Regions from separate parts of the Luteococcus sp. H101 genome, predicted to be linked through region 3. Evidence: riboswitches for the same ligand, from Rfam matches in the RefSeq annotation. Region 3 holds a riboswitch; each other region holds the start of a gene.
The links. Region 3 has a riboswitch for cobalamin ahead of AAEX60_RS02220 (ABC transporter substrate-binding protein). Riboswitches for the same ligand answer to the same signal wherever they lie in the genome.
Positions count from the first base shown of each region.

Region 1: linked by a shared signal. The riboswitch ahead of AAEX60_RS00990 (VWA domain-containing protein) and the one ahead of AAEX60_RS02220 (ABC transporter substrate-binding protein) in region 3 are both predicted to bind cobalamin.
Region 2: linked by a shared signal. The riboswitch ahead of mutA (methylmalonyl-CoA mutase small subunit) and the one ahead of AAEX60_RS02220 (ABC transporter substrate-binding protein) in region 3 are both predicted to bind cobalamin.
Region 4: linked by a shared signal. The riboswitch ahead of AAEX60_RS09450 (hypothetical protein) and the one ahead of AAEX60_RS02220 (ABC transporter substrate-binding protein) in region 3 are both predicted to bind cobalamin.

Region 1 is NZ_JBCDMW010000004.1:75,856-82,797, forward strand. Features, by position in the region: gene AAEX60_RS00990 (VWA domain-containing protein) at 1-1,878, opposite strand, end outside; cobalamin riboswitch at 1,906-2,063, opposite strand; gene AAEX60_RS00995 (polynucleotide kinase-phosphatase) at 2,099-4,594, opposite strand; gene AAEX60_RS01000 (3' terminal RNA ribose 2'-O-methyltransferase Hen1) at 4,587-6,056, opposite strand; gene cbiE (precorrin-6y C5,15-methyltransferase (decarboxylating) subunit CbiE) at 6,111-6,942, shown strand, end outside.
Region 2 is NZ_JBCDMW010000044.1:435-8,570, reverse strand. Features, by position in the region: gene scpA (methylmalonyl-CoA mutase) at 1-551, opposite strand, end outside; gene mutA (methylmalonyl-CoA mutase small subunit) at 548-2,440, opposite strand; cobalamin riboswitch at 2,594-2,833, opposite strand; rRNA gene AAEX60_RS15920 (16S ribosomal RNA) at 3,419-4,937, shown strand; rRNA gene AAEX60_RS15915 (23S ribosomal RNA) at 5,274-8,136, shown strand, end outside.
Region 3 is NZ_JBCDMW010000007.1:106,338-114,473, reverse strand. Features, by position in the region: gene AAEX60_RS02235 (ABC-2 transporter permease) at 1-416, opposite strand, end outside; gene AAEX60_RS02230 (ABC transporter ATP-binding protein) at 457-1,281, opposite strand; gene AAEX60_RS02225 (GntR family transcriptional regulator) at 1,278-1,655, opposite strand; cobalamin riboswitch at 1,770-1,950, shown strand; gene AAEX60_RS02220 (ABC transporter substrate-binding protein) at 2,103-3,623, shown strand; gene AAEX60_RS02215 (ABC transporter permease) at 3,616-4,563, shown strand; gene nikC (nickel transporter permease) at 4,560-5,396, shown strand; gene AAEX60_RS02205 (ABC transporter ATP-binding protein) at 5,393-6,202, shown strand; gene AAEX60_RS02200 (ABC transporter ATP-binding protein) at 6,205-6,981, shown strand; gene AAEX60_RS02195 (GNAT family N-acetyltransferase) at 7,016-7,597, shown strand; gene AAEX60_RS02190 (aldo/keto reductase) at 7,695-8,136, shown strand, end outside.
Region 4 is NZ_JBCDMW010000022.1:83,189-91,324, forward strand. Features, by position in the region: gene AAEX60_RS09425 (elongation factor G-like protein EF-G2) at 1-829, shown strand, start outside; gene AAEX60_RS09430 (SRPBCC family protein) at 961-1,425, opposite strand; gene trmB (tRNA (guanosine(46)-N7)-methyltransferase TrmB) at 1,509-2,285, shown strand; gene truA (tRNA pseudouridine(38-40) synthase TruA) at 2,375-3,184, shown strand; gene AAEX60_RS09445 (class I SAM-dependent methyltransferase) at 3,181-3,777, shown strand; adenosylcobalamin-variant (AdoCbl-variant) riboswitch at 3,823-3,904, shown strand; gene AAEX60_RS09450 (hypothetical protein) at 3,992-4,654, shown strand; gene AAEX60_RS09455 (hypothetical protein) at 4,749-6,353, opposite strand; gene AAEX60_RS09460 (ABC transporter ATP-binding protein) at 6,323-7,117, opposite strand; gene AAEX60_RS09465 (superoxide dismutase) at 7,327-7,929, shown strand.

The DNA of each region.
Region 1 (6,942 bases), on a different contig from region 3:
AACCTCGTCGAGCCGGGCCGCCGCGATGTCCACCGAATTGGTGGGTGGCAGCACCAGCTCCGCCCCGGCGCCGCGGAAGCTGATCAGCCCCACCTTGTCCCGGCGGCGATAGGCGTCCAGCAGCAGGCTGAGGATCGCGGTCTTGACCTGCACCATTCGCTTGCGCGCGGCCATCGACCCCGACGCGTCGACGCAGAAGAGCACCAGATTGGCCTCGCGTCCCTCGCGGACGGCCAGCCGGATGTCCTCGGCGCGCAGATCCAGGCGAGTGCCTTCCCTCCCCGTTCCCCGAGCTGATCGGGGGGTCTCGGCAGGCTCGGCCATCGTGGTTGGGTTGGCTGGGGCAGCCGCGTCCCGGCGACGGGGCTGTTCCCCGGCGGCGGCGCGCAGGGTCTCCACCAGGTGCAGCGATCCGGTCGAGTCGCCATTCGGGCGACGGGCGCCAACCCGTCGCCCACTACTGGTGATGGCCCGGCTGCGCTTGCCCGCAGCACCATCTCCCACCCCGCGCACGGTCAGCGTACGCGGCCGGGGCGACGGCGTGGCGGCCCTCACCACGGTCTGCGCCCCGTCCGAGGCCGCGTCCGGGGGAAGGGGCGGCGGGGGCAGCGGCAGGTCCTCCTCTTGCCCCTCGACAGGCTCGGGGTCCGTGAAGTCGGCACCACCGTCCTGCGGGCTGGGCGGCTCCGGCGGGGTCAGCTCACCGTCGTCACCCTCACCGCCTTTTGGGTCGCGATCATCCTCCGGGGCATCGTCGGGGCCTTGGCCTGGGTCGGGCTGCTGCTCCTCCGGCTCGGGCGGAAGTTCGTCGTCGCCCAAGAGCTGGTCCAGCAGGTCCTCGTCCAGACCGGGGGCGTCGAAGGGATTGCGTCGACGCCGGTGTGGCAGCGCCAGCAGGGCGGCCTGGCGGATGTCGGCCTTGGTCACGGCGGTGCGGCCCTGCCAGGCAGCGTGGGTGATGGCGGTGCGGGCGGTGACGATGTCGGCACGCAGGCCGTCCACCTCGAAGGCGGCGCAGATCTCCGCGATCTTCAACAGCGCCGCATCACCCAGCCGGACACTGGGCAGCAGCTCCGTGGCGCGGGCGATCCGCTGGCTCAGGGTCTCATCGGCCGCCTGGTAGCGGGCCTGGAAACCGGCCGGGTCAGCGTCGTAGGCCATCCGACGGCGCACCACCTCGGCGCGAAGTTGCCAGTCCCGCGGGGCGGCCACCTCGACGGTCAGGCCGAAGCGGTCCAGCAGCTGGGGGCGCAGCTCGCCCTCCTCCGGGTTCATGGTGCCGATCAGCACGAAGCGCGCCGCGTGCTCGATGGAGACGCCGTCGCGTTCCACCGTCGCCCGGCCCATGGCGGCGGCATCCAGCAGCAGATCCACCAGGTGGTCGTGCAGCAGGTTCACCTCGTCGACGTAGAGGATCCCGCGATGCGCCTTGGCCAAGAGCCCCGGCTCGAACTCCACATTGCCGTGTGACAAGGCGCTTTCCAGGTGGATGGAGCCCAGCACCCGGTCTTCGGTGGCGCCGACGGGCAGTTCCACCAGCCGCACCGCCCGGCTGGTGACCGACTCGATGTCGAAGGGGCCGTCGGGCGAGGTGGCGCGCGGATCGGCCGGGTCGATGGAGAAGCGATCGCCCTGGAAGACGTCGATCGGCGGCAGCACGGCGGCCAGCGCGCGCACGGCGGTGGACTTCGCCGTGCCCTTCTCGCCGCGGACCAGCACGCCGCCGATCTGCGGCTGGATGGTGGTCAGCACCAGGGCCAGACCCATGGCGTCCAGGTCGTCGGACTCACAGCCGACGATGGCGGAGAAGGGGAAGTGCTGGTGCGTCAGCGCCGTGGGCGCCTTCTGGGGTGACTGAGACTTCTGTGACAAGGGCATTCGAGGCTCCCGCTCAAGTGGCCGATGGATGGTCAGTGGCTCGAGGCCGGTCTTCGGACTCGTCGGGTGCGTGCGTGACGCCCCGGCTCACCGCAGCGGGCCTGTGCCGGATTCCCACCGGCTTCCCAGATTCTCCCCAACCCCCGGCGGACCGGTTCGGAGGCACCTCGGGCCAAGTGAGGCCCACCCTAGCGTTTTCCAGGGCCGGGCCACACCGCCGTCACAAGCGCGGATCCACCGGCTCCGACTCCATGGCCAGCACCGCGAAGACCGGCTCGTGCACCCGCCACAACGGTTCGTCGCGCACCAGCCGGTGCAGCGATTCCAGCCCCAGCGCGTACTCCCGCAGCGCCAGCGAGCGCTTCTTGCCCAGGTTGCGGTTCTTCAGCCGGGTGAGGTTGCGCTCCACCGTGTAGTCCGGGCCGTAGATGATCCGCAGGTACTCCCGCCCGCGGACCTTGAGGCCGGGCTGCATCAGCGCACCCTTCTGTGTGTGGCTCAGGTTGGCCAGCGGCTTGACCACCATTCCCTCGCCGCCCGCGCCGGTCAGCTCCTCCCACCACGCCACGCCCTCGGCCACCGAGCTCGGATCCTCGACGTCCACCTCCAGCTGTCGGGTGCGACGGATCAGCTCGGGATCCGCCTCGGCCAACCGGTCCGCGACGGCCAGGTGCCAGCGGTGGTCGCGGGTCTCGAAGGTGCTGCCTTGTGCCGCCAGCACCTGGAAGGGCGCCAGCTGCACCCCGGCCAGACCTCGGGTTGGCCAGGCATAACGCCGCCAGGCCTGGTCATAGGCGTGGGCATTGGCCAGGCTCTGCCGGGCGGCGGCCAACTCGTCGGCCAGCTCCAGCCCGCGCCCGACGCCGGCCTCCAGCGCCGCCACCTCGGCGGTCAACGACAGCTTCGCGGCCGCGGCGACGGCGGCATACTGCTCCCGCAGCATCCCCTCCGATTTCATCGACCACGGCAGCAGCTCCGCATCCAGCAGCAGCCAGCTGCTGCCCAGCTCCTCGAACAGCCCGGCGGCGGTGGCGGCCCGGCGCAGCCGTCCGGTGAACTCGGCCTGAAGCTTGGGCGGCAGGAAGGCCCGGCCGGTGCGGGTGTGCACCACATCGCCATCGTCGTGCAGCCGAACCACGGCCCGCGAACCCATGTGCTTCTCCTGGCAGACCACCCGTCCGGCGCCCCACTCGCGGAACTGGCTGAAGGCCTCATCGGGGTGTTCCAAGTGGTCAGGGCGCTTGGACGTGGCCACCGGGGACATCGTCGGCGGCAGATAGGCCAGCTGCGACGGGTGCAGCGCGAAGCGACTCATCACCTCCAGCGCGCCGGCGGCATTCTCCGCGGGAATGGAGACGCGGCCCAGCAGCTCGGTTTCGACATTCCGCAACCCCAGCACGTCGTCCAGCCGAAGTTCGTCGGGCGCGCGTTCGGCCGTCGCGAAGGGTTTGACCGGCTGGTAGTGCACCGCGTGCGCGGCCACCTGCACCGTCTCCCGTTCCGGGTAACGCAGCGCGGAGAGTTGCCCGCCGAAGACCACGCCGGTGTCCAGGCAGAGCGTGCTGTTCACCCACTCCAGCCGCGGCGTGGGGGTGTGGCCATAGACCACCATCGCCTGGCCGCGGTATTCGTCGGCCCACGGGTAGCGAACCGGCAGGCCGAACTCGTCGGTCTCGCCGGTGGTGTCACCGTAGAGCGCGAAGGAGCGCACCCGACCCGACGCCCGCCCGTGGTAGGCCTCCTTCAACCCGGCGTGGGCCACCACCAGTTTCCCGTCGTCCAGTACCAGGTGGGAGACCAGGGAATAGCACCACTCCCGCACCGCAGCCCGGAAGCTGGCCGGCTGGGCGTCGAGCTCCGCCAGGGTGGTCTCCAAACCGTGGCTGACCTGCACCTTTGCCCCGTCCAGGGCCCGGACCAGCTTGGCCTCGTGGTTGCCGGGCACCGCCAGCGCATGGCCGGCGGCGGTCATTCCCATGGCCAGCCGCAGCACGTCGACCGTGCCGGGGCCACGATCCACCAGGTCACCGACGAAGATGACGGTGCGGCCGTCGGGGTGTTCCGCGTCCACCGCGTGACCGTCGTGGTCGCGGCTGATCCGGTAGCCCAGGGTCTTCAGCAGCTCCACCAGCTCGTCGAAGCAGCCGTGCACGTCACCGACGATGTCGAAGGGGCCATGCAGGTGCTTGTGGTTGTTCAGCAGCGGATCGCGAACAATCCGGGCCTGCTCGATCTCCTCGGTGGAGCCCAGCACCGTGATGTGTCGGAATCCCTCGCGCTGCAGGCCCTTGAGGGACTTGGCCAGTTGTGCGGCCTGCCGGCGCACCGGCCCCTCACCGAAGGCGCGATCCGGCCGGTGGGTGTTGCGCTCGATCGCCACTGCCGGATCGACGTCGAGCACGATCGCGACCGGCAGCACGTCCTGCTCCTTGGCCACCCGGACCAATTCCTTGCGGGCCTGGGGCGACGTGTTGGTGGCGTCCACCACGGTCAGCAGGCCGCGCTCCAACCGCTTGCCGACGATGTGGTGCAGGATCTCGAAGGCGTCGGCGGAGGCGGACTGGTCATTCTCGTCACCGCTGACCAGGCCGCGGCAGAAGTCCGAGCTGACCGCCTCGAAGGGCGCGAACTTCTCCCGCGCGAAGGTGGACTTGCCCGCGCCGGAGACCCCGATCAGGGCCACCAGGCAGAGTTCCGGGACGTGGACGTCAGCCATGGGAGGCCTCCTCGGTGCGGGTGAAGACGGCCAGTTGGGTGGGTGGGCCGAGCTCGGGGTCGTCGTCGCCGATGCCGCCGAGCGTCACCCGGTAGCCGTAGGCCTGGGCGACCCGTGCGGCCCACGCGGCGAACTGTTCCCGGGTCCACTCGAAGCGGTGGTCCGGGTGGCGCAGCTGGCCCGCCCCCAGCCCGTAGCGGGCATTGTGCTCGCCATTCGGCGTTGTCACGATCACCTGGCCGGGCTGCGCGGCGCCGAAGATGTTGGCCTCCAGCGACGGGTGCCGATCCTCGTCGACGTGCTCCAGCACCTCCACCAGCAGGATCGCGTCGAAGCCGGTCAGGGCGTCGTCCCGATAGGTGACCGACGACTGGCGCAGGGTCAGCTTGCCGCGCACCGTGTCGCTCAGCCGGTCCAGGTTGAGCTTGCGTTCCGCCCGTTCCAGCTCACGGGCCGAGACGTCGAGTCCCAGCACCCGGGTGAACTGCGGGTCGGGCAGCAGGTGGCGCAGGAAGGCGCCCTCGCCGCAGCCGACGTCGGCGACGCTGTGCGCCCCGCCGCGGTGCAGCTCGGCCAGGACTGCTTCCAGGCGGAGTTTGCGCAGCGGATGGCGCGCTTCGGGTTCGTTGTCCGTGGCCTCGGCTTCGGTGATCTCCGCCTCGGCGTCGTCAGTCTCGGGGGAGTCCACCTCGGCGGGGAGCCGGTCGTCGAGTTCCTCCAGCCGGGTCAGGGCGTCGTCCACCAGGCCGCGATGCGCGCCCAAGTAGCGGCCGGTGATGAACTCGCGTTGTGGATGGCCGGGCAGCCAGTCGCCGCCGCGCCGCAGCAGCTTGTCGACCTCGTCGGTGCTGATCCAGTAGTGCTTGCCCCGGTCCAGCACGGGCAGCAGGACGTAGAGGTGGCTGAGCGCGTCGGCCAGCCGCAGGGTGCCGGTGAGGGTGACGTCCAGATAGGGCGACGGACCCCAGTCGAAGCCGGCATCCTGTTCCAGCAGGGGAGTGCTGCGGGTCTCCACCTGCCAACCCAGCGGCCCGAACAGGCTGGTGACCAGCTCATTCGCGTCCTGTCCCTGGTCGGGGCGGACGGCCATCGCCGGCAGGTGCACGGTCAGCGGCAGCGGGCTGGCGGCCAGGTCCGGGCGGGCATCGCAGCGGCCGTTGAGGGCGGTGGTGAAGACCTTGCCGATCGCCAGTGCCAGCATGGAGCCCGCCGCGTAGGGGCGGTCGTTGACGTACTGGCCCAGGGTGCCGGGCTGCGCCTTGATGCCGCGCTGCTTGACCAGCGCGATCGGGTCGACGGTGACGCTCAGCGCCACGGTGCACCGCTCGTCGCTGGCCTCCGGGTAGTAGACCGTCGCGGTGCCCACGCTGAGGCTGCTGCGCTGCACGCGCTCCGGATGCTTGTGCAGCAGGAAGCCCAGGTCGGACGCCGAGGGCGCGGTGGAGGTCAGGGTGAGCAGCATCCCACCAGTCTGGCACTGGGGCGGGCCGCAGCCGTGCCGCTAGCGTTGGGCACCATGAGCTCCGAGCGACCGGTTGACGTGGTGGGGGTTGGCGCCGACGGCTGGGATGGCCTGCCCGAACGATTGCGACGGCTGGTGCTCGACGCCGACGTGGTGCTGGGCGGCGCCCGCCACCTGGCGATGCTCCTCGAGGGGTCCCCGCGCCCAACTCGCCTGCCGTGGCCCTCCCCACTACGGGAGAAGCTGCCCGCGCTGCTGGATTGCTTGCCCGCCGATGCGACGGTGGTGGTGCTGGCCTCCGGTGATCCGCTGGTCAGCGGGATCGGCACGACGCTGATCGGGATGCTGGGCGCGGAGCGGGTCCGGATCCACCCCGCCGTTTCCTCGGTGGCCCTGGCCCGCGCTGAACTGAACTGGGCGGCGGAGAGCTGCGCCGTGGTCAGCGTCGTCGGCCGCGACGTCAGCTTGGTCAACCGGGAGCTGGCGCCGGGGCGACGGGTGATCGTGCTCAGCTCCGACGAGCACACCCCTGCGCAGCTCGCGGAGCTGCTGGTGGCCGCGGGCTACGGCGCCAGCACCCTGCACGTGCTGGGCCACCTGGGCGCTCCCAACCAGACCCACCGGACCGGCCAGGCCGACGGCTGGCAAGGGGATTCACCGCGGCTGAACATCGTCGGGCTGGAACTCGACGGGCCGCTGCGTGCCGGCTGGACGGTCGGTGCCCCCGACCACCTGTTTGCCCCGTTGACCCCGCTGCCGCGGGATGAGCGGGCCGTGATCCTGGCCCGGCTGGCCCCGGTTCCCGGCGAGCACCTGTGGACGGATGACGCGTCGGTGGCCATCGAATGGCTGCGCTGCCACCCGTCGTGCACCGCCACCTGCTTCA
Region 2 (8,136 bases), on a different contig from region 3:
TCCTCGGCCGCCACCACGTAGAGCGCCAGCACGGGAAGCACGGCGCCGTTCATGGTCATCGAGACGCTCATCTGGTCCAGCGGGATGCCGTCGAAGAGCTGGCGCATGTCCAGGATCGAGTCGACGGCCACGCCGGCCATGCCCACGTCGCCGGAGACGCGCGGGTGGTCGGAGTCGTAGCCCCGGTGGGTCGCCAGGTCGAAGGCGATCGACAGGCCCTTCTGCCCGGCCGCCAGGTTGCGACGGTAGAAGGCATTGGACTCGGCGGCCGTCGAGAAGCCGGCGTACTGGCGGATGGTCCACGGCTGGTTGGTGTACATGGTGGCGTACGGGCCGCGGAGGAAGGGTGGGATGCCCGGCATGGTCTCCAGGAAGTCCATGCCCTCGTAGACGTCCGTGCCGTAGATGTGCTCAACCGGCAGCTGTTCGGGGGTCACCCACTGCTCGACGGCGGGCGCCTGCGCGAGCAGCTGCTCGAACTGGGCCTGGGCGTCGGCCGGGATGGCCTGCTCGTCCAGCGGGACGGAATCGAAACGAACCTCGGTGCTCACTTGGAGACTCCCAACGTGTCGAGGGTGGTGCCGAGCAGAGTGACGACGTCGACGCCCAGGGCGACGGTGCCGTCAATGACTCCTTCGGCTTCGGATGCGCCCTCGCCCAGCTCCTTCAGGTTGCCGGCCAGGTACACGGTCTTGGCACCGGCCTCCTTCAGGGCCTTGGCGACGGGCAGTGCCTGCTCGGCGTAGACCTTGGCATTGGAGCACAGGCAGGCAACGGGCGTGCCGGCCTGCTTGAAGGCCGCGACGATCTCCTCGGTGGAGCCGCCCTCGGCCTTGGGCGTGGGCAGCCCGGCAACGTGGAAGAGGTTGCCGGCAAAGCCCTCCCGGGCACCGAAGTCACGACGCTGGCCCAGGCAGGCCAGGAAGACCGAGGCATTGGGCTGGGCCTTGACGGCGTCGCGCATGGCCTCGAAGACCTCGGAGTCCCGGTGCCATTCGAGCCCGGCGAAGGCCGGGGCCTCGGGGCGGGGGCGGGCGGTGGTGACGTCCAGCTCCTCGATGTTCGGGAACTCGGAGACACCGGTGATCGGCTTCTTGCGGGTGGCCAGGCGCTTGGCGCGCTCGGCGATCACCGGCTCCAGCTCGGTCTTGGCAAGCCCGTCGACAACGGCCTTGGCCATGCCACCGGCAGCCTCGAGCTTGCCGAAGACAGCCCAGCCGGCCTCGGCCAGCTTCTTGGTGAGGGACTCGACATACCAGGAGCCGCCCGCCGGGTCATTGACCCGGACGATGTTGGACTCCTCGGCCAGGATCACCTGGGTGTTGCGGGCAATGCGACGGCTGAAGTCGCCGGGCAGGCCCCACGCGGTGTCGAAGGGCAGCACGGTGATCGCCTCGGCGCCACCGATACCGGCGGCGAAGGTGCTCATGGTGCCGCGCAGCATGTTCACGTAGGCGTCGTCGCGGGTGACCTCGCGCCAGGAGGTGACGGCGTGCTGCCGGGCACCCCGCTTGGCCTCGGAGACCCCGAAGACCTCGCCCACCTTGGACCAGCAGGTGCGCAGCGCGCGCAGCCGGGCAATCGTGGCGAACTGGTCGACGGTGGCGGTGACCCGGAAGTCGATCGCGTCGAAGGCCTGGTCGGGGGTGAGCCCCTGGTCGATCAGTGCCCGGACGTACTCGGCACCGGTGGCCAGCGCGTAGCCCAGCTCGTGCACGTCGCCGGCGCCGGCGTTGTGCCAGATGGTGGCGTCCACGACGATGGCGCGGGAGCTCCGCATCCCGTCCAGCTTCTTGACCCACTCGGCCAGCGCGCCCAGCTCGGGAGTGGTGCCGTTGAGGGCGGCCAGACCGATCGGGTCCAGGCCCAGCACGGCGGACTTGTGGTTGCGCGGCTTGTCGCTGGCGTCCAGGACCTGCAGCAGCGCCTCGGCGGCGGCCTCCTGGTCGGTACGGCTGGACACCTCGACGGTGATCAGCTCCAGCAGCACGCCCTCCAGTGTGCGGGCCAGGTCCTCGGCCTTGATGGCGTCGGGGTCAACCCGGAACCACAGGCTGCTGGCGCCGCGCTCCAGGTCGGTGAGCACCGCTTGGCTGGTGAAGGCCGCATCGGGATCCTCGTGCAGGGCCCGCACATCCCACGCGTCGGCCTCGCCATTGTGCACTGTGGTGCCGCGGGTGAAGGGGGCGACGCCGGGGTAGCCCAGCTCCTTCGGGGCATCCTCCAGCGTGTAGATGGGCGCGATCTCCACGCCGTCGACGGTGGTGGTGACCAGTCGGGCAACCGCCTGGTCACCGGTCAGTAGCTTGTCTTCTGGACGTCCGCGGTTCAGGACCTTGGCGGCTGCCTCGCGCCACTTGTCCATCCCCGGCTTCGCGAAGTCGCTGGCGAGCTTGAACTCTCCAGCACCCCCGCGGGCGTCCGGCTCAGTCGTTGTCATGGGACTCCTGCTCCGATGAGGTTGTCGTCGGCTCCCCCGAAGGGTGACCGACCTGACGTGTGGACTCCTCGGTTCCGTTCTGGTGGTGACGCGTGAGCCCGGGAACACCCTGCAGGACTGATCCCGGGGCCGGCGCCCCTGCGCTCGCACCTGGCGGGTACGACGCCGCTGGCAGGTATTCGGACTCGTGGGCACTTCGCCCGAAGGCGTCTTCCTCGACCACCGCTTCCCAGGCCCAGACCCAGTGCTGCTCGTCCGGTGGCGTGCGATCCCTCGCATGCCGGACGGGTGGTGTCGTTCCCACTCACCGCTGCGGGACAGTTCCGGATTCTCGCCGGATTCCCTCTTGCGTCGGCCTGCGTGCACAGGTCGAACCAGCACTTCAAACCCTAGCGGGAGGCCTGTCTGCGCGGGGGTGGCGGGGTGAGAAAATGGCACTTGTGGTCAGACCGTAGGCGCGCCCGGTCGACCGTCTCGGCGCCGAGTGGACGACGCGCCGCGGAGTGGCTATAGTCTTCTCTCGCGCCTGCCGCTCCGGCCAAGCCCGGGGCATGATGGCGCCAGATCCGCCGGAAACGACGGATTTGCAACGGAAAGTTCGATGAACTAAAGTTGAACGGGTTGCCGCAAGGCAGTCCACGGCAGGAAGTCAGGCGTTGCGACGCATGGCCCACTGCCAGCCGGTCGAGGATCGGAGTTGACACTCCGAAAGATTGCCGGTAAGGTTGTCGAGTTGCCCCAAGCGAGCGTCGTGGGATGTGAGCGCGGGTCGTGCCCGAAACTTGAGAACTCAACAGCGTGTCTAAGGTCAATGCCTAAATTTACCCGTGGCCATTGATTGGATCCCTTTTGTGGGGGTTTGGTTGGTGGTTATGGTTTCTTTGAGTATGGAATTTTGATTTGCCAGTTTTCTGGTATGTCGGGTTTCGAACTTGTTGATGTGACGACGTTGCCGCCTTTGGTGGTTGTCGATATTTTTCAACGGAGAGTTTGATCCTGGCTCAGGACGAACGCTGGCGGCGTGCTTAACACATGCAAGTCGAACGGTAAGGCCCTTCGGGGTACACGAGTGGCGAACGGGTGAGTAACACGTGAGTAACCTGCCCCAGACTCTGGGATAACCGCCGGAAACGGTGGCTAATACTGGATATTCAGCTTTCATCGCATGGTGGTTGTTGGAAAGATTTTTTGGTTTGGGATGGGCTCGCGGCCTATCAGCTTGTTGGTGAGGTAGTGGCTCACCAAGGCTTCGACGGGTAGCCGGCCTGAGAGGGCGACCGGCCACATTGGGACTGAGATACGGCCCAGACTCCTACGGGAGGCAGCAGTGGGGAATATTGCACAATGGACGGAAGTCTGATGCAGCAACGCCGCGTGCGGGATGACGGCCTTCGGGTTGTAAACCGCTTTCAACGCAGACGAAGCGAGAGTGACGGTATGCGTAGAAGAAGCACCGGCCAACTACGTGCCAGCAGCCGCGGTGATACGTAGGGTGCGAGCGTTGTCCGGAATTATTGGGCGTAAAGAGCTTGTAGGCGGTTTGTTGCGTCAGAAGTGAAAACTCAGGGCTTAACCCTGAGCCTGCTTCTGATACGGGCAGACTAGAGGAAGTTAGGGGAGAACGGAATTCCTGGTGGAGCGGTGGAATGCGCAGATATCAGGAGGAACACCGGTGGCGAAGGCGGTTCTCTGGGACTTTCCTGACGCTGAGAAGCGAAAGCGTGGGGAGCAAACAGGCTTAGATACCCTGGTAGTCCACGCCGTAAACGGTGGGTACTAGGTGTGGGTCACATTCCACGTGATCCGTGCCGCAGCTAACGCATTAAGTACCCCGCCTGGGGAGTACGGCCGCAAGGCTAAAACTCAAAGGAATTGACGGGGCCCCGCACAAGCGGCGGAGCATGCGGATTAATTCGATGCAACGCGAAGAACCTTACCTGGGTTTGACATGTACCGGAAACCTTCAGAGATGGAGGCCCCTTTTTGGTCGGTACACAGGTGGTGCATGGCTGTCGTCAGCTCGTGTCGTGAGATGTTGGGTTAAGTCCCGCAACGAGCGCAACCCTCGTCCAATGTTGCCAGCACGTAGTGGTGGGGACTCATTGGAGACCGCCGGGGTCAACTCGGAGGAAGGTGGGGATGACGTCAAGTCATCATGCCCCTTATGTCCAGGGCTTCACGCATGCTACAATGGCCGGTACAATGAGCTGCGAGCCTGTAAGGGTGAGCGAATCTCAAAAAGCCGGTCTCAGTTCGGATTGGGGTCTGCAACTCGACCCCATGAAGTCGGAGTCGCTAGTAATCGCAGATCAGCAACGCTGCGGTGAATACGTTCCCGGGGCTTGTACACACCGCCCGTCAAGTCATGAAAGTCGGTAACACCCGAAGCCAGTGGCCCAACCCTTTTGGGGGGGAGCTGTCGAAGGTGGGACTGGTGATTAGGACTAAGTCGTAACAAGGTAGCCGTACCGGAAGGTGCGGCTGGATCACCTCCTTTCTAAGGAGCTTTGTACAGGCAGCCGTTGTGTTGTTTGTCATTCACGCTGGTTCCAACACGCACGTTGTTGGCCGGTCGTGGCTCTGGATTGTGGAACATTGACCAATGCACTCGTCTGAGTGGATGTTGTTTCTAGTACTGCCCTTTTGGGGTGTGGAACGAGGTGGTGTCCGTGAGGAGGGGTGTGACACGCTGTTGGGGTTCTGAGGGGTCGGTCACGCATGGTGACGCTCTCTGTGTCGAACCGCATACTGATGACTGTTGTGGTTGTTGGTGGTGGTGTCGCCCGTATTTTGAGAACTGGACAGTGGACGCGAGCATCTTTGTAGTGTTTTTTTACAAGCTACTTAGTGCGATCGGTGGATGCCTAGGCACCAAGAGCCGATGAAGGACGTTGTAACCTGCGATAAGCCCTGGGGAGCTGGTAAACGAGCTGTGATCCTGGGATTTCCGAATAGGGAAACCTTGAAGTTACCGGAGTTGTGTCCGGCAACCTCTGCCTGAATGTATAGGGCAGTTGGAGGGAACGCGGGGAAGTGAAACATCTCAGTACCCGTAGGAGAAGAAAACAATAGTGATTCCGTGAGTAGTGGCGAGCGAAAGCGGAGGAGGCCAAACCGTGTGTGTGTGATAGCTGACAGGTGTTGCATGCGCGGTGTTGTGGGGCCATTCGGATCATACTGTCATGTGATCAACAAGTGAGAAATGTGCAGCGAAGGTGAATCAGTTGGGAAGCTGGACCGGAGTGGGTGAGAGTCCCGTAACCGTATGTTGTGCACTTGTGAGTGTTACCCCAAGTAGTGCGGAACCCCTGAAATTCCGCGTGAATCTGGCGGGACCACCCGTTAAGCCTAAATACTCCTTGGTGACCGATAGCGGACAAGTACCGTGAGGGAAAGGTGAAAAGTACCCCGGGAGGGGAGTGAAATAGTACCTGAAACCGATCGCATACAATCCGTCGGAGCCCGTGAGGGTGACGGCGTGCCTTTTGAAGAATGAGCCTGCGAGTTAGTGGTGTGTGGCGAGGTTAACCCGTGTGGGGTAGCCGTAGCGAAAGCGAGTCCGAACAGGGCGATACAGTCGCACGCTCTAGACCCGAAGCGTAGTGATCTATCCATGGCCAGGTTGAAGCGACGGTAAGACGTCGTGGAGGACCGAACCCACTTGGGTTGAAAACCGAGGGGATGAGCTGTGGATAGGGGTGAAAGGCCAATCAAACTACGTGATAGCTGGTTCTCCCCGAAATGCATTTAGGTGCAGCGTCGCGTGTTTCTTTCCGGAGGTAGAGCACTGGATGGTCTAGGGGGCCCACAAGCTTACCGAAATCAGCCAAACTCCGAATGCCGGGAAGTGAGAGCGTGGCAGTGAGACTGCGGGCGATAAGGTTCGTAGTCGAGAGGGAAACAGCCCAGATCATCAGCTAAGGTCCCCAAGAGATAACTAAGTGGAAAAGGATGTGGAGTTGCGCAGACAACCAGGAGGTTGGCTTGGAAGCAGCCATCCTTGAAAGAGTGCGTAATAGCTCACTGGTCAAGTGATTCCGCGCCGACAATGTAGCGGGGCTCAAGTTATCCACCGAAGCTGTGGCACTCACACAATAACCTCTGTAAGGCAGGTGTGTGGGTGGGTAGGGGAGCGTCGTGTGTGCGGTGAAGCGGCGGGGTGACCCAGTCCGTGGAGTGCACACGAGTGAGAATGCAGGCATGAGTAGCGAATGACGGGTGAGAAACCCGTCCGCCGAATATCCAAGGGTTCCAGGGTCAAGCTAATCTGCCCTGGGTAAGTCGGGACCTAAGGCGAGGCCGACAGGCGTAGTCGATGGACAACCAGTTGATATTCTGGTACCGGCGAAACAACGTCCATGCTGAATCATCTGATGCTAAGCACGCGAGCCGGCACGGATCCTTCGGGTGATGTGTTGGTGAGTCTGTGAACCGAGGGTGTAGTAGGCAAGCTGCGGAGGGACGCAAGAAGGTAGCCCATCCCGGGCGATGGTTGTCCCGGGTCAAGTGTGTAGGGTTGACGGTAGGCAAATCCGCCGTCTGTATGCCTGAGACATGATGAGGAGCCACACTGTGTGTGGTGAGTGGGTGATCCTATGTTGCCTAGAAAAGCTTCGTGAGCGAGTTGTGAGCCGCCCGTACCCTAAACCGACACAGGTGGATTGGTAGAGAATACCGAGGCGATCGAGAGAATCATGGTGAAGGAACTCGGCAAAATACCCCCGTAACTTTGGGATAAGGGGGACCCGATGCGTTAGCCGTCTTGCGCGGTGAAGCGTGGAGGGTCGCAGAGACCAGGCCCAAGCGACTGTTTACTAAAAACATAGGTCCGTGCCAACTTGAAAGAGGATGTATACGGACTGACTCCTGCCCGGTGCTGGAAGGTTAAGGGGAACTGTTAGCTTCGGCGAAGCGGTGAACTTAAGCCCCAGTAAACGGCGGTGGTAACTATAACCATCCTAAGGTAGCGAAATTCCTTGTCGGGTAAGTTCCGACCTGCACGAATGGAGTAACGATTTGGGCGCTGTCTCCACCATGAACTCGGCGAAATTGCAGTACGAGTAAAGATGCTCGTTACGCGTAGTAGGACGGAAAGACCCCGGGACCTTTACTATAGTTTGGTATTGGTGTTCGGTACAGCTTGTGTAGGATAGGTGGGAGACTGTGAAGCGGCCACGCCAGTGGTTGTGGAGTCATCGTTGAAATACCACTCTGGCTGTTCTGGATATCTAACCTAGGACCATGATCTGGTTCAGGGACAGTGCCTGATGGGTAGTTTGACTGGGGCGGTCGCCTCCCAAAAGGTAACGGAGGCGCCCAAAGGTTCCCTCAGCCTGGTTGGCAATCAGGTGTTGAGTGTAAGTGCACAAGGGAGCTTGACTGTGAGACCGACAGGTCGAGCAGGGACGAAAGTCGGGACTAGTGATCTGACGGTGGCATGTGGACGCGCCGTCACTCAACGGATAAAAGGTACCCCGGGGATAACAGGCTGATCTTGCCCGAGCGCTCACAGCGACGGCATGGTTTGGCACCTCGATGTCGGCTCGTCGCATCCTGGGGCTGGAGTCGGTCCCAAGGGTTGGGCTGTTCGCCCATTAAAGCGGCACGCGAGCTGGGTTTAGAACGTCGTGAGACAGTTCGGTCCCTATCCACTGCGCGCGTAGGAATCTTGAGAAGAGCTGTCCTTAGTACGAGAG
Region 3 (8,136 bases):
CACTTCACGATGCAGGGGATCATCAGCGCGAGCATTGTCAGCACCCCGCCGAGCCCCGCGAACCATCCGAAGACTTGAGGAGAGTCGACCCCCAAGGCAGGTGCGGCGAGGTGCACCACCCACGCGACCAGCCAGGGCAGGAAGGTCACGGCTGCAGCCACCAGCACGAACAGGTAGTGGCCGCGCATCACGTCGGCCCGTCGGGCGGGCAGTGCGCCGAGGAACTGGGTCAACTCGCCCTGCTCGATGGTCGCGAACAGGTTCATCACCGCCATGACCGCGAAGACCGTGACGAAGGGGAGGAAGAAGCTGGTGTTTCCGGCCGCCAGCCCCAGCGTCGAGATCCCCAGGATGATGCCGAGCGCCCGGAACGCCGGCCTCATGATGCGTAGGTCCAGGACGAGGAACTTGATCATGGACGAGCCTTTCTGCTTGCGGGAAGGGTCTGCAGAAAAGTCACGCATGTCGCCCCTCCTTGGCCAGGGCGATCACGACCTGCTCCACGCTGGGCGCTTCGCTCAGCACACCATCCGGCAGCGCGACGGTGTCCTCGGTGCGCATGAGGCCGTCCCAGCCGGCGTCGTGCTGGCGAGCACCAAGCACCAACTGCTGAACCGGGGCGAGGGAATCACGCCCTCCCTTGACCAGTCGGAAGCCGTCGATCACCTCCTGCAGCGGACCACCGGCCACCAGCCGGCCAGCGCTCATCACGGCCAGATGATCGGCGATCTTCTCGATGTCGCTGGTGATGTGGGAGCTGAACAGGACGGTGTGGTTCTCGTCGGTCATGTACTCGGCGATCATGTCGATCAGTTCGCTGCGGGCCAGCGGGTCCAGACCGCTGGTGGGCTCGTCGAAGAGCAGCAGCTCGGCGTCGTGGGCCATGGCGATGGCCAGTTGCAGCTTCATCCCCATGCCGCGCGAGAGGTTGTGGACCCGCTTGTCCATCTCCAGGCCACCCCAGCCCGCGATCCGCTGGAAGGTGGCGTCGCTCCAGTTCGGGTAGAAGGGCTTCAACGCGGGCGCAATCTCGCGGAGCCGCCAGTTGCGGGGCAGGCTCGGGACGTCGAAGACGACGCCGACGCGCTCGCGGTCGATCAGCTGGCTGCTGCCCGACGTGGGGTGCACCAGCCCCAGGGCGATCTTGAGCAGGGTGGTCTTGCCGGCCCCATTGGCACCAACCAGGCCGGTCACGTAGCCGCGGGGCAACTCGAAGGTGATGGGCCCCAGCGAGAAGCCGGGGAAGTCCTTGGTGATGGCGTGCATCACGAGTGGGTTCATGATTCCTCCGTGAGAAGGGCGTCGAGCACCTGATGGAGCTCGGTGGGGGTCAGGGACGCGAGCCGTGCCGCCGCGATGGCCTTGCCGAGGTGGGCCTCGACGTCACGCAGCACCTGCTCGCGGACCAGTTCGGAGTCGCGGGGCAGGACGAAACTGCCCTTTCCCGGGACATTGGTGACGAAACCCTCGGCGGCCAGATCGCTGAACGCGCGGGTGGTCGTGATCACACTGACCTGCAGGTCGCGCGCCAGCCCACGGATGCTGGGCAGGGCGTCGCCTTCCGCGAGTTCCCCGCGCAGGATCGCGGCCTTGATCTGGGCCTTGATCTGCTCATAGATCGGCACGCCGCTGGTGTTCGAGAGCACAATGTCCATGGATCCCCCCTACTGTCTATATTCACTATAGACAGTAGGTACGATCAGTTCAAGGGCGGCGTCACCACATCTGCTTCCATGACCGACGCCGAGTTGGCTCTCCCCGTTGCTACGCTGCGCCACGTACACGTAGGTGCCCGTCAGGGCCCAACAGAGAAGCCGGTGTGATTCCGGCGCGGTCTCGCCACTGTGACAGGGAGGCCGCACTCACGATGCCACTGGCCCTTCGGGGCTGGGAAGGCGAGTGCGGCCAATGAACTGGAGCCAGGAGAACTGCCTGCGTGTTCGTTCAGGAATCCACGCAGATGGAGGGAACGAGAATGGGCGCACACCCGTGCCCGCTGCGAGCCACTGTTGGCCGGTCATCGGTCAGCCCTGTGGCCGAGTTCTGCTGCCTGGATTCTCTTCCGGGTGCCCCGGCATCCACGACACTGGAGAGAAACCACCATGAAGAAGACCCTCGTCGCCCTCGCGACAGCCGCCGTTGCCCTGACTGGATGCGGCATCCAGGATGACTCAGCATCGACGGGAGCCGCGCACACGCTGCGCCTGGTGACCGTCTACCCGGCCAACACCACCGACCCGCACATGGTGCAGACGGCCTTCATCCTCAATTCCGGCACCGTCGAGACGCTGGTCAAGCTGGACATCAAGACCGGTACCCTGAGTCCCGGTCTGGCCACGGCGTGGACCCAGAAGGGCAATACCTGGCAGCTCACCATCCGCGACGGGGTCACCTTCCACAACGGCAAGGCGTTGACCGCGCAGGTGGTGCAGCAGAACATCGAGCGGGCCATCAGCAAGAACCCCGGAGTCAAGGCGCTGCTGCCCATCGCGTCGATGAAGGCCGACGGTCAGACCCTGACGATCACCACCACCAAGCCCTATGCGGGCCTGATGAGCGAGTTCGTCCATTTCAACACCGCCATCATCGACCCCGAAGCCGGCATCGAGAAGCCCATCGGAACCGGCCCCTTCAAGTTCGACAGCTTCACGACCACCGGGGCGGCCGAACTGAGCCGCTTCGACGGCTACTGGGATGGCAGGGCCAGGCTGGAGCGGGCCACGATGACCGCGAACCAGGACGCGAATGCCCGGCTACTGGCGCTGCAGTCCGGCGAGGCCGACGTGATCTACCGGCCCTCCACCGAGACCCTTGACGGACTGAAGAAGGACGACCGGTACACCGTCGAGACCCGGACGGGAACCCGGGTCTACCACCTGCTGTTCAACTTCAAGGGCCCCCAGGCCGAACTCTGGGGGAAGCAGGACTTCCGTCAGGGAATCGACGCACTGCTGGACCGGCGGGCCATCGCCAAGACCGTGATGAGCGGCTACGGCGAGGCCACCGACAATCCCTTCGCCGGCAAGACCGCCGTTTCTCCCGGGCAGGTGACCCGGCCGTCCGGCAAGGAGGCGGCCCTCAGGTACTTCCAACGGGCCGGGCTGGAGGTCAGCAACGGAAAGGTGACCAGCAAGGGCAAGCCCCTCACCATGAACATCGTCACCTATGTGGCGCGGCCCGAGCTGCCCCAGATCGCCCAGGTGATGGAGAACTCCGCCAGCCAGGTCGGGATCACCTTCAAGATCGTCACCGCTGACAACATCGACGAGCACCTGACCAGCAAGGAATGGGATGTTGCCACCTATTCGGCCAATACCGTGACCCGCGGCGACGGGTCCTATTTCATCCACGGTTCACTCACCCCCGGCGGCGCACAGAACCACGGGCAGCTGGACGACCCCGCCCTGAACAAGCTGATCGATCGGTTCAACAGTGCGCCGGATGCCACCCAACGGGCCAGCGTGGCCAGACAGCTGGGGGTCACGGTCCGCGACCGCCAGCTCAACAGCTACCTGGTGGCACCGATGGAGACCGCCGCCTTCGCCAAGGGCGTCACGGGCTGGCAGACCCCCAGCAATGAGTTCGAGTACCCGATGATCACCAAGGACCTCGACCGTGGCTGACCCCCTGGTCCGGCTGCTGCGGCACACGGCCGGGATCGGATTCAGCATCTGGTTCCTCACCGTGGTGAGTTTCCTGGTGGTGGCCCTGGCACCCGGTGACGCCGCACTGTCGGTGCTGAGGGTGGACACCATCGCCCACAGCCAGGCCGAGATTGCTGCCTATCGCGCCCAGCTGGGGCTGGACGATCCGCTGCTGGTGCGGTACTGGCGTTATCTGTCGGGACTGCTGCGCGGGGACCTCGGGATGTCGGTGATGACCGGTCAGACGGTGGCGCACGAGTTGGGCGAGGCCCTGCCCGCAACCGCCCTGCTGGCACTGTCCTCCATCACCGTGACCCTGGTCCTGGTGGTTACCCTTGGAACCCTGGCCGCCACCCATCCCGACACATGGATCGATCGGCTGGTGTCCGCGGGGTGCTACCTGGGGGCCTCCATGCCCACCTTCTGGCTGGGACTGCTGCTGATCCAGTGGTTTGCGGTGGACCTGCGGTTGTTGCCGGCCTCGGGCTGGCGCGGTGGAGCCGGGCTGGTGCTGCCCTGCGCGGCCCTGGCCGTGGCGATCGCCCCGCCCTTCATCAAGCTCTTCCGCAACTCCTTCCAGGAGACCCAGCATCGGGATTTCGTCCGTTCGGCCCGCGCCCGGGGAGTTCCCGAGCGGGTGTTGCGTCGAGCGCACGTGCTGCGGGCCAGCCTGATTCCCGTCGTCACGATGATGGGCGTCAGCCTGGGCAGTCTGCTCTCGGGTTCCGTGGTGGTGGAGGCCGTCTTCGGGCTGCCCGGGGTGGGCAAGCTGGCCGTCGAGGCGGTCACCCGTCGCGACTATGCGGTGATCCAGGGCTTCATCCTGGTGATCGGGATCGCCATCATCGGGATCAACCTGCTGGTTGACCTGAGCTACCGCTGGATCAGCCCGGAAGTCCGGCTGAAAGGGACACGATGAATCGCACCGTCAACCGCAATACCGTGACCCTGGCCACCGCCACCGTGCTGCTCCTGTTGCTCGGGCTGGCTGGCCCGTGGCTGGCCCCGCACGATCCGCTGCAGGTGGATCTCACGCAGGCCTTGCTGCCAAGCAGTTGGCAGCACCTTGCCGGAACCGACCAACTCGGCCGCGACATCTGGTCCCGAATCCTCACCGGTGGCCGCACCACGGTCGGGATCTCCATGCTGGCGCTGGCGCTCTCGGCCGGGATCGGCGTACCGCTCGGTCTCTACTCGGGCTACCTGGGCGGCGGACTCGACTGGGCCCTGATGCGGCTCTGCGACGCCTTCATGGCGCTGCCTGAGTACGTGGTGGCCATCGTGCTGACCGGCCTGCTGGGCCCGGGCGTGTTCAACCTGGTCCTCGCGATCGTGGTGGTCAAGTGGATCGGCTACACCCGGCTGGTGCGCAGCATCGTCGTGGAGGAGAAGACCCGGGACTACTTCATGTCGGCCAGGATCAGTGGCGCACGGACCGCACGGATCATCCGCCGGCACCTGGTCCCCCACGTGATCGGGCCCGTGCTCAGCCTGGCGACGCTCGACATCGGCAAGATCGTGTTGCTGGTGGCCTCCTTGTCCTTCCTGGGGCTGGGTGTGCCCCAACCCTCCCCGGAATGGGGCGCCATGCTGAATGAGGGGCGCGCCTACTTCGGCCGGACCTCGTTGTTGATGTTCGCCCCGGGGCTGGCGATCTTCGTCGTGGTCCTGCTGACCAGCCTGGCCGGCGACGCGCTGGCCAAGCAGTACTCCACCGACCCCACCCGGATCACGACGGGAGCCGCCAGATGACCCTGCAGATCGAGGACCTGAGGGTCACGGCACCCCACGGGTTGGAGCTGGTGCACGGAATCGACGTCGAGGTGCAGCCCGGCGAATGGTTCGCACTGGGGGGCGAGAGCGGCTCCGGCAAGAGCGTGACCGCCCACGCCATCGGAGACCTGCTGCCGGTTGGCCTGACGCGCACGGCCCGAACGCTCCGGCTGGGTCAGCACGACCTGCTGACCCAGGGACGACGGCAGATGCGCCGGATCCGGGGCACGGAGATCTGCTACGTCTTCCAGAACTATGCCGGTGCCTTCTCCCCCTACCACCGGATCGGTGCCCACATGACGGAGGCCCTGGGGGCACACGGGACGACGAACAGTTCGGCGTACCACAGCACCATCCTGACCGCGCTGGAGGAGGTGGGCTTGGACCCGGAGGCCACGGCCAACCGATACCCCTTCCAGCTCAGCGGTGGCCAGCTGCAGCGGGTGGTGCTGGCGACGGCCGTCATGGCGCGACCGCGGCTGTTGATCGCCGACGAACCCACCACGGCCCTCGACGCCGTTACCCAGGCAGATGTGCTGGCCAGGATCGACCAGCTCCGGGCCAGCACGGGCTGCGCGGTGCTGTTCATCACCCATGACCTGCGCTGCGTCCGGACCCATGCCGACCGGATGGCGGTGCTGCGCCACGGCGAAATCGTGGAACAGGGCACCGTTGCCGAGATCACGGCCCGGCCCAGTCATCCCTACACCCGCGGCCTGCTCGCGGCGCTGCCACCGATCGATCGGGACCTCGACCGGCTGCCAGTCACCCAGCAGGGAGCGTGAGCATGTCATCGACCACACCGGCCCTGCTGGCCCAGGGCATCACCAAGACCTATCTGGGCGGGCTGCGCGCCGTCAGTGGCGTCGACCTGGCCATCGAACGAGGGCAGTGTCTGGCGCTGGTGGGCCAGAGCGGCTCCGGCAAGAGCACCCTGGCCCGCTGCCTGCTGGGCGTCGAGCCCATGGACTCCGGCCGAGTCTGGCTGGGCGACGACGAACTGACCGCCCTCAAGGGGAGGCCCTACCGTCACAGGCGGGCACGGATCCAGGCGGTCTTCCAGAGCGCCACCGACTCCTTCAACGCCCGGCTGCCACTGCTCACCTCAGTGCTGGAACCGCTAGACTGCCAGCCGGAGGTGCTGCGCCGGCGCGTCGCCGAGGCCGGCGGTCGTCGCCAGTTGGCGGAACAGCTGTTCGAGCGGGTGGAACTGCCCACCACCCTGCTGGACCGGATGCCCGGCCGGGTTTCCGGCGGCCAGCTGCAGCGGGCCGCGATTGCCCGGGCCCTGAGCATCGAGCCGGAGCTGATCGTGCTGGACGAACCCACCGCCAGTCTGGACGTCTCCCTCCAGGCCCGGATCCTGAACCTTCTCAAGGACCTGCAGGAGGATCTGCAGGTCTCGATGCTGTTCATCACCCATGACTTGGCGGCGGCACGATTCGTCGCCGACCAGATCGTCGTGATGCGCCACGGCCAGTTCATCGACGAGTTCCCCGCGCAGGACCTCTGCGCGGAGCAGCGAGATCCGTACACCCGGGAATTGGTCAGCCTGTTCAGTTGACCCACGTCAAGCATGGAAGAAAGATTGGAAGACCTTGCCTGAGCCCACCAAGAACCTCCCAGGAGTATCGGTCCGCGACGCCCGGCCGCAGGACCTCTCCGCGGTACGCGGACTGGTCCTGACCAGCGTCCGGGAGGATCACGGCCTGGACTACAACCCCATCTGGCATGCCGACCTTGATCGGGCGGAGGACTGTTACCTGCGTGACCCCCGCGCGGCGCTGCTCGTCGCCGAGGCCGGGGAAGGGATCATCGGTTGCGGCGGGGTCCGGCCCTTTCGACGCCGTGGCCCGGAGCCGGTGCAGCGCAGGTACGGACTGCGGGAGGATGTGGGGGAACTGGTGCGCGTGGCCGTTCTCCCGCGGTTCCGGCAGAACGGGTTGGCGCGGCAGGTGTGCGCCCGGCTGGTGAACGGGGCGGATCACCTCGGCTACGGCGTCCTGACCCTGCACACGCCGGCGGTGACGCCACGGTCGGCTGTCCCCTTCTGGCGAGCGTTGGGTGCCGTCCAGATCCACGATGACCGGCAGGACGGTCTCGTCGACCCAGCGGTCGCCTCCATCTACTTCGAGATCGACGTGGCCGTCGCGAAGCGACAACTGACCGCAGGGAGGTAGTGAGAGCCCCTGCCGGCGCCCTTGGCGCGGCGACGTCATGCGGCCAGACTGGGTCCAGACCACCGCTCCAGTCATCCATCAGGACGAGGGGAATCCCATGCAGTACACGACTCTTGGCAACACCGACATCACCATCCCGCGCCTGTGCATCGGCGGGATGAGCTTCGGGGAGCACTTCCCGGACTTCCACCAGTGGACCATCGACCAGCCCGCGACGCAGGAGGTGCTGGCCCGGGCGCTGGAGCTGGGCGTGAACTTCATCGACACCGCCAACACCTACGCTCACGGCACCAGCGAGCAGTTCATCGGGCAGTCGCTGAAGAACCTGGGCGTCAAGCGGGAGGACGTCGTGCTGGCGTCGAAGGTCTACTTCAACGACGGCAAGCTCAGCAAGGGCGCCATCGAGCGCGAGATCGACGGCAGCCTGGAGCGCCTTGGCACCGACTACCTGGACCTCTACATCATCCACCGCTTCGACTACGACACCCCCATGGAGGAGACCATGGAGGCGCTCCATGGCCTTGTCACCGCGGGGAAGG
Region 4 (8,136 bases), on a different contig from region 3:
CCGCAATGACGAGGACAAGCTGGCCGGTGCCCTGGCGCGGCTGGTGATCGAGGACACCACGGTCCGGCTGGAACGCACCGCGGAGACCGACCAGGAGATCCTGTGGACCATGGGCCAGGCCCACACCGAGCTCCTGCTGAACCGGTTGAATGACCGTTACGGGGTCAAGGTCACCCAGGAACCGATCAAGGTGCCGATGCGGGAGACCTTCATCGCCCCCGCCAAGGCGCACGGCCGGCACGTCAAGCAGTCCGGCGGCCACGGCCAGTACGCGGTCTGTGACATCGAGATTGAGCCCGCCGAACGCGGCTCCGGCTTCACCTTCGTGGACAAGGTGGTGGGTGGCGCCGTCCCGCGCCAGTTCATCCCCAGCGTGGAGAAGGGGTTGAAGAACCAGATGGAGCGCGGCACCGTCTACGGCTTCCCCATGGTGGACGTGCAGGTCACCCTGTACGACGGCAAGGCGCACTCCGTCGACTCCTCCGACATGGCCTTCCAGTCCGCCGGCGCCCTGGCGCTCAAGGAGGCGGCGACGCCGAAGACCGTCGGGCTGCTGGAGCCGATCGACGAGATCACCGTCACCGTCGGCGAGGAATACATGGGCGCCGTGATGACCGATCTGGGCAGCCGACGCGGGCAGGTGCTGGGCACCGACGCGGACACCGAGCACCACGCCATCCTGAAGGCCTTGGTTCCGGTGGCCGAGCTGGAGCGCTACGCGGTTGACCTGCGCGGTCTGGCGCACGGCAGCGGCACTTTCACCCGTCGCTTCCACGGCTACGAGCTGGTGCCCGCCAACATCGCCGAGAAGTTCGAGCAGAAGGGCTGACCCTTCAAGGCTCCTGAGCCTGTCGAGCGACGCATGACGAGGGCCGCCGTTCCCCACCGGAACGGCGACCCTCGTCGCTTCTTGACCCGGGGGGTCGCCGGTTGGGTCTGGATACGTCGGCTCTTGTGGACCTACTTCTCGCTGACCCGCGCGGCCAGCTGCGCCAGCGTGTCCTCCAGCACCTGCGCCGGCAGGATCGGGAAGCGGGACTTGAACTTGCTGCTGCGTACCTCACTCCAGTCATAGGTGAGCGAGACCTTGGTGGCCTGGGACCCCTCGGGCTCCAGCTCGTAGACCCATTCCCAGCCGCCGGGCTCCTCCCCCTCGCGGGCCGGTCGCCAGGCCAGCAGCTTGTTCTCGATCAGCCCGGTGACATGGTTCTCCATCCGGTACTCGCCGCCCATCTTCTCGTGGAACATGTCCATGCTGAAGACGTCGCCGACCGCCTGGATCCGCTGGTCGCCCTGCTCGGCACCGCGCACCATCTCCGACGCGTCGATCGAGACATGGTTGCGGGGCAGCGTGAGCACGTCGAAGATGTCCTTGGCGGGCGCATCGATCACGCGGGAAATGGTGAGACTTTCAGTGGTCGTCATCCTGCCAGCCTTGCGGAGGCCGGAGCGCGGCGGCCAGCGATTCCGCTGGACGCTGACATCGCCCGTAGGATTGTCCGGTGCCAATGCCCCCTGACGTGAGCCCGTCGACGCCGGACCAACCGCCCCGCAAGCGTCGCGTCCACCGCGAGGTGGTGAGCTTCGTGCGGCGCAGCGCCCGGATGAATGACTCGCAGGTCAAGGCGTGGGAGGCGCACCATGACCGCTGGGTGATCGAGGTGGCGCAGGGCGAGACGGAGACCTCGATCGTCGCGCAGCCCCAGCCCGACTGGGAGGTGGTCTTCGGCCGGGAGGCACCGCTGATCGTGGAGATCGGCTCCGGCACCGGGGAATCCCTCGTCGCGATGGCCAAGGCGCATCCCGAGGCGAATGTGGTGGCCTTCGAGGTCTTCCAGCCCGCCGTCGCCTCAACCCTCAGCCGGATGGCGCGGGAGGGCGTGGACAACATCCGGATCGTGATGGGCAATGGCCAGCAGGGCCTGGAACACCTCTTCGAGCCGGGCTCGATCAGCGAGCTGTGGCTCTTCTTCGCCGACCCGTGGCACAAGGTCCGCCACCACAAGCGACGTCTGGTCGGCGCCGACTTCGCGCAGCTGGTGCGTTCCCGGCTGGTCGACGGCGGGCGCTGGCGGCTGGCCACCGACTGGGATGACTACGCCGAATGGATGCGGGAGGTGTTGGACGTCGCCTCCGGGTTGGTGAACGAACACCTGGACCCGGCCGATCCCGAGAACACCGGGTGGGCGCCGCGGCTGGAGCTGCGCCCAGTCACCAAGTACGAACGCAAGGGCCTGGCAGCCGGCCGCACCATCCACGACCTGACCTATCGGAAGACCTCGTGACCGGCCATCCCGACCCGACGGCCGAGCAGGGCCGAACCCCGACGGCCGAGCCTGTCGAGGCCCCGTCGACCCCCCTCACCCGTTGGCGGTTGGACATCGCCTATGACGGCGCCCGCTTCTCTGGCTGGGCCAGCCAACCGGACCTGCGCACCGTGCAGGGCGAACTGGAACGCTGGATCACCCAGGTGCTGCGGTTGCGCGAGCCGGTGCAGCTCACCGTCGCCGGCCGCACCGACGCCGGGGTGCACGCCCGCGGCCAGGTGGCCCACGTGGACCTGCCGTCGACGGTGGACACCTCGCGGCTGCAGCGACGGCTGGACCGGGTGCTGGACGAGGACCTGCAGGTGCTGCGGGTGAGCCCCGCCCCGCCCGGCTTCGACGCCCGCTTCTCGGCCATCTGGCGTCGCTATGTCTACCGGGTCTGGGACGAGGTCTCGCGGCCAGATCCGCTGCTGCGCGGGCACATCGCGCAGATCCGCGGCGTCGTCGACGTGGACGCCACCAATGAGGCCGCCCGGATGCTGCTGGGTCTGCATGACTTCGCGCCCTTCTGCAAGCCGCGCGACGGGGCCACCACCATCCGCACCCTGACCGGCCTGCACGCCGCGCGGACCCCCGACGGAGTGCTGGAATACACCGTCACCGCCGACGCCTTCTGCCACTCCATGGTCCGTTCGCTGATGGGGGCCATGACCACGGTCGGCACCGGGCGACGGGACCAGGCCTGGCTGGCCGAGGTGATGGCCTCGCCCAAGCGGCACAGCGGGGTGCTGGTGATGCCGGCCAAGGGCCTGTGCCTGGAGGAGGTCGGCTACCCCGACGACGACCAGCTGGCAGTTCGCGCCGAACTCTCCCGCGCCGTGCGCACCCTGCCCGAGACCCCCCTGGAGGCCCCGTGAGCCACTACTTCACCACCCCGGACGGCCCGGAGAAGCGCCGCCAGATCCACGCCACCATCTGGGGGCAGGAGCTCACCCTGACGACGGCCAACGGCGTCTTCTCGGGCACCCGACTGGATCCGGCCACCAAGATCATGTTGGACGAGGTGGCGCCGCCGCACGACGGTGCCCGGCTTCTTGATCTTGGCTGTGGCTATGGCCCGATCGCCGTCGCCCTGGCCGCCGCCTGCCCGGGCAGTGTGGTGGACGCCGTCGACGTGAACGAGCGTGCCCTGGCGCTGACCAGGCTCAATGCCGACGTGATCGGCGCTGGCGGCCGGGTGCAGGCCCTCCTGCCCGAGCAGGCCGACCCGGCCACCCGCTATGACGAGATCTGGAGCAATCCGCCGATCCGGATCGGCAAGCCCGCCTTGCACGAGCTGCTGTTGACCTGGCTCCCCCGACTGGCACCGACCGGGCGCGCGGTACTGGTGGTGGGCAAGAACCTGGGCGCGGACTCGCTGGCCCGCTGGCTGACCGAGCAAGGCTATGCCTGTGAGCGACTGGCCTCCCACAAGGGCTTCCGGGTGCTGGAGGTGCGCCCGGGCGGCTGACCCGGAGGCACCGCGGCGACGCCGCAGAGCCCCGTGCAGTAGTCTTCGGCGCATTGCCGCCGCTGGGGGAATCCGGTGCAAGCCCGGAACTGACCCGCAACCGTACAGTCGGAGTACCCGGCGTCGGCAGACTCATCACCACCCGTCGTGGTCTGCGGGCGAGTCGCGGGTGGGGGCATCCGCGGCCGCCTTCCGGCCGCCGAAAGGAACCACTGTGCTCACCGCCACCGCTCGCCAGCTCGTCGCCACCGGCGCCGCCGCGGCCACCCTGTCCCTGGCACCACTGGCCGCCGTCGCCGCTCCCCTGCCGTCCGACGCCGCCCACGCCCCGGCCCGCGTCCTGCCCGCCAACCAGACCACCGACTGCCTGGACCAGGGCAAGGTGTGGCTGGTGGTGCAGAGCTCCAAGGGTGAGCTGATGGTCAACAAGTGCGTGGAGAAGGCGGCCAGCGGCACCGAGCTGCTCACCAGCGCCGGGGTGAAGATCACCAAGGATCCCAAGACCCAGATGATCTGCGCGATGGACGGGGAGCCGGCCGCCTGCCCGGCCAAGTTCGACGGCAACTACTGGCAGTACTACACCGCCACCAAGGGCGGGAAGTGGACCTTCAGCCAGGTGGGCGCGGACCAGTCCAAGCCGAAGGCCGGCACCCTCGAGGGCTGGTGCTATGGCAAGCAGTGCACCCCGACGATGCCTGCGCTGGACGGCGCCGCCGGGACGGCCAGCACCAGCGCTGCACCGTCGTCCCCCGCCAGCACCGCGCCCGCGCAGGAGGCTGGCAAGAAGGACACCCCGTGGGCCACCATCGGCGTGGTGGCACTGCTGCTCTGCGCCGGGGCCGCCGCCTTCCTGGCCAGCCGTCGCAAGAAGGCCTGAGCCGCCCGCAGACCCATCCACCCGTCGCGGCGTCGCCCTGCCGATCGTGCCACACGGCCGGGGCGACGTTGGGCAGGCTGGGCACCCGGGGTGATCACTCCTTGCTGTAGGTGACCTGTTTGAGCACCTCGGGCCAGCTGCGCTCCAGCACCCGGCCGCCCCAGACCACCGAGCCGGCCAGCAGGGCCAGTCCGTAGACCGGTGCTGCGCCCAGCAGCAACCAGCCCAGCCAGGGCCGCGACGCGGTCAGGAAGAGCGGGATGATGAAGGGCAGGGCCAGCAGGCCGGTGGCGAGCATGCTGACCAGACTGAGCAGGATGCCCGCCGCGCCGCCGCCCTCCCCACGGGAGAAGGCGTTCTGCCCGGGCGGCGGCTGCGGCACCTGCCAGAAGGCACCGGTGACGGTGCCGACGGCGGCTCCCACCAGCAGTGATCCGAGCGTGCCACCCACCAGTTCCGGCGCCAGTGCCCATCCGTCGGAGACCGCCATCAGCACGACGTCGATCAGCAGGGCGATGGGCAGCAGGATCCATCCGGCGGCCAGCAGCCGGCCCAGTCGGTCGGCCCGGCCACTGACCCCGGCGGAGATGTGCATCCACAGCGCGCTCCCGTCGTAACTGATCTCCTGCGCCACGGCCAGGGATCCCAACAGCAGCATGGAGAAGATCGCCGGGAACAGGATCCCGCGCCCGCTGATCATCGAATCCTCCCCGGAGCCCCCGAGCAGGCTGGGGGCCAGCATCAGCAGCGGCATCAGCAGCACCGAGACGGCCAACACCAGGTGCCGGGGGTCACGACGCCAGTAGCGCAGCGAGCGGCCCGCGATCGCTCCGGCTGGCCCCGAGGGCACCAGCCGGTCCACAACGGAGTGCGCCTTGGCCCGCCCACCGGCACCACCGGCTTCCAGCGGCGAGGTTAGCGCCCGGGACAGGGAACGTTCCCAGAGCAGCCACAGTGCCGCGACCAGCGCGACGGCCAGCGCAGTGTGGGCCGCCAGCAGGCCCCATCGGCCGGTGGCCGCATCCCAGGGAAGCGCCCAGGCCCAGCCGAAGGGCGTCCAGGAGGCCACCGAGGCCAGGCGCGCCGCCCGCTGTTCGAGCTGCTCCACATTGCCCAGCCAGCGAATCACCAACTGGACGCCGACTCCGCTGCCCATCGCCAGCAGGCCCAGCAGCAGCGCGGCACCGTCCCGGTAGCGGCGGGTGCTGAGCGCCGACGAAAAGCTGGCAGCCGCGGTGCGGGCCAACAGGATGCAGGTGGTGCAGCCGAGGATCGCCGCAACCAACGCGCACATTGCCGTCAAGGCGCCGGTGCTCCAACTGGCCACCTGGACCAGGGCCAGCAGCGCCGTGAAGACGCCCCCGATCCCCACCAGGCCGGAGACCAGCAGCCCCGGCATCAGCTGCCGGGCACTCACCGGGAAGAGCGCGAACCGGCCCGGGTCCAGGGTCTGGTCGCTGCCGGAGACCAGCAGGGTGCCCAGCGGCCAGCCCAGGGTCAGCGCTGCGAAGCCGACGGTGGTGGCGCCGCCGTGCAACTGGTCGGAGGCGAGGCGCAGCCCCATCAGGGCGACCGACAGCCAGCCGAGGGCCCCCAGGGCGTAGAGGCCGATCACCACCAGGCCGATGATCTTGGCGGTCTGACCCTGCAGTGAGCGTCGCAGCAGCGTCAGTTTGAGTCGGACGAGTGTCCCAACCATGCCAACCCCTCCCCCGCGTCGCTCGTCCCGCCCACCAGCTCGATGAAGCGCTCCTGCAGTCGCCGCCCCTGGGTCACCTCGGCCGTCGGGCCGATCGCCAGCACCCGCCCGTTGGCAACCACCGCGACCGCATCGCACAGGCTCTCCACCAGCTCCATCACATGGCTGGACAGCACGACGGTGCCGCCACCGGCCACGAAGTCGTGCAGGATCTGCCGGATCGCCTGGCCGGAGACGGGATCCACCGCCTCGAAGGGCTCGTCCAGCACCAGCAGTCGCGGATTGTGCACCAGGGCACAGGCCAGCCCGATCTTCTTGGTCATGCCGGCGGAATAGTCGCAGACCAAGGTATTGGCGTCCTGCGTCAGCCCCAGGGCGCGCAGCAGTGCCTGGGCCCGACTCTCGATCTGGTCGGGTGCAACGCCGCGCAGCCCGGCAGCGAAGCGCAGCAACTCCAGGCCGCTCAACCGATCAAACACCCGCAGGCCATCGGGCAACACGCCCATCATCGCCTTTGCCGCGACGGGATCGCTCCACACGTCGTGGCCCCAGACCTCCACCTGGCCGGCGTCGGGACGGAGCAGACCGGTGGCCATGCTCAGGCTGGTGGTCTTGCCCGCCCCGTTCGGCCCGACCAGGCCAAAGAGGCAGCCCGCGGGCACGGCCAGCGAGAGGTTGTCGACCGCCACCTTCGGCCCGAATCGCTTGGACAGACTGCGCATCACCAGAACGGGAGCGCCGTAGTCGGAACGTGGTTGACTCATCCATCCAGTACATCGCCCCATGGGGCCAGACCCAATGGCCATACCGACGCAGAGCCGCCCGAAGCCATGGTGCGCTACCGGGGATCGCGCTCGCGGCGAACAGTCTGGCCCACCGGGAACAAAGTGCCTAGGATCGTTGTTGTCCCTAGGAAAGCCCCTTCACCAAGGGCTCCGGGCCCCGGTCCGGCGAAGACGGAAAGAGGATTTACATGGCTGTCTACACCCTGCCCGATCTTGACTACGACTACAGCGCCCTGGCGCCGCACATCGCTCCCGAGATCATGGAGCTGCACCACTCCAAGCACCACGCAACCTACGTGGCCGGCGCCAACACCGCGCTGGAGAAGATGGAGGAGGCCCGTTCCAAGGGTGATTTCGCCACCATCGGCAAGCTGGAGAAGGATCTGGCTTTCAACCTGGGTGGCCACATCAACCACTCCGTCTTCTGGAAGAACATGTCCCCCGAGGGCGGCGGCCGCCCCGAGGGTGAGCTGGCCAGCGCGCTGGACGAGTTCTTCGGTTCCTTCGACGGCTTCCAGGCCCAGTTCAGCGAGAATGCCAAGGCCATCCAGGGCTCCGGCTGGTCCGTCCTGGCCTGGGACTCGCTGGGCAAGCGGCTCAACACCCTGCAGCTGTGGGATCAGCAGGGCAACATCCCGCTGAACCAGGTGCCGCTGCTGCAGCTGGACATGTGGGAGCACGCCTTCTACCTGCAGTACAAGAACGTCAAGGCCGACTACGTCACTGCGTGGTGGAATGTGGTCAACTGGGCCGACGTCGCCGAGCGCTTCACCAAGGCGCAGCAGGCCTGACCCAGGCGCTGACCGGACCACCGGTCGCCCAGAGAGCCCCGCTCCATGGAGCGGGGGCTCTCGTCGTCCATCTCGGCCTCCGCCCCACCGCGCAGCCGCTGACCAGCCCGTCGACTTCCGGGCGGCCCGGATGACCCCGCGACGACCCAACCCATGACTGTGCAGCAGCAACTGTCAGGGGCAGCCGCTGGAGCTGCTGCCCGAAGA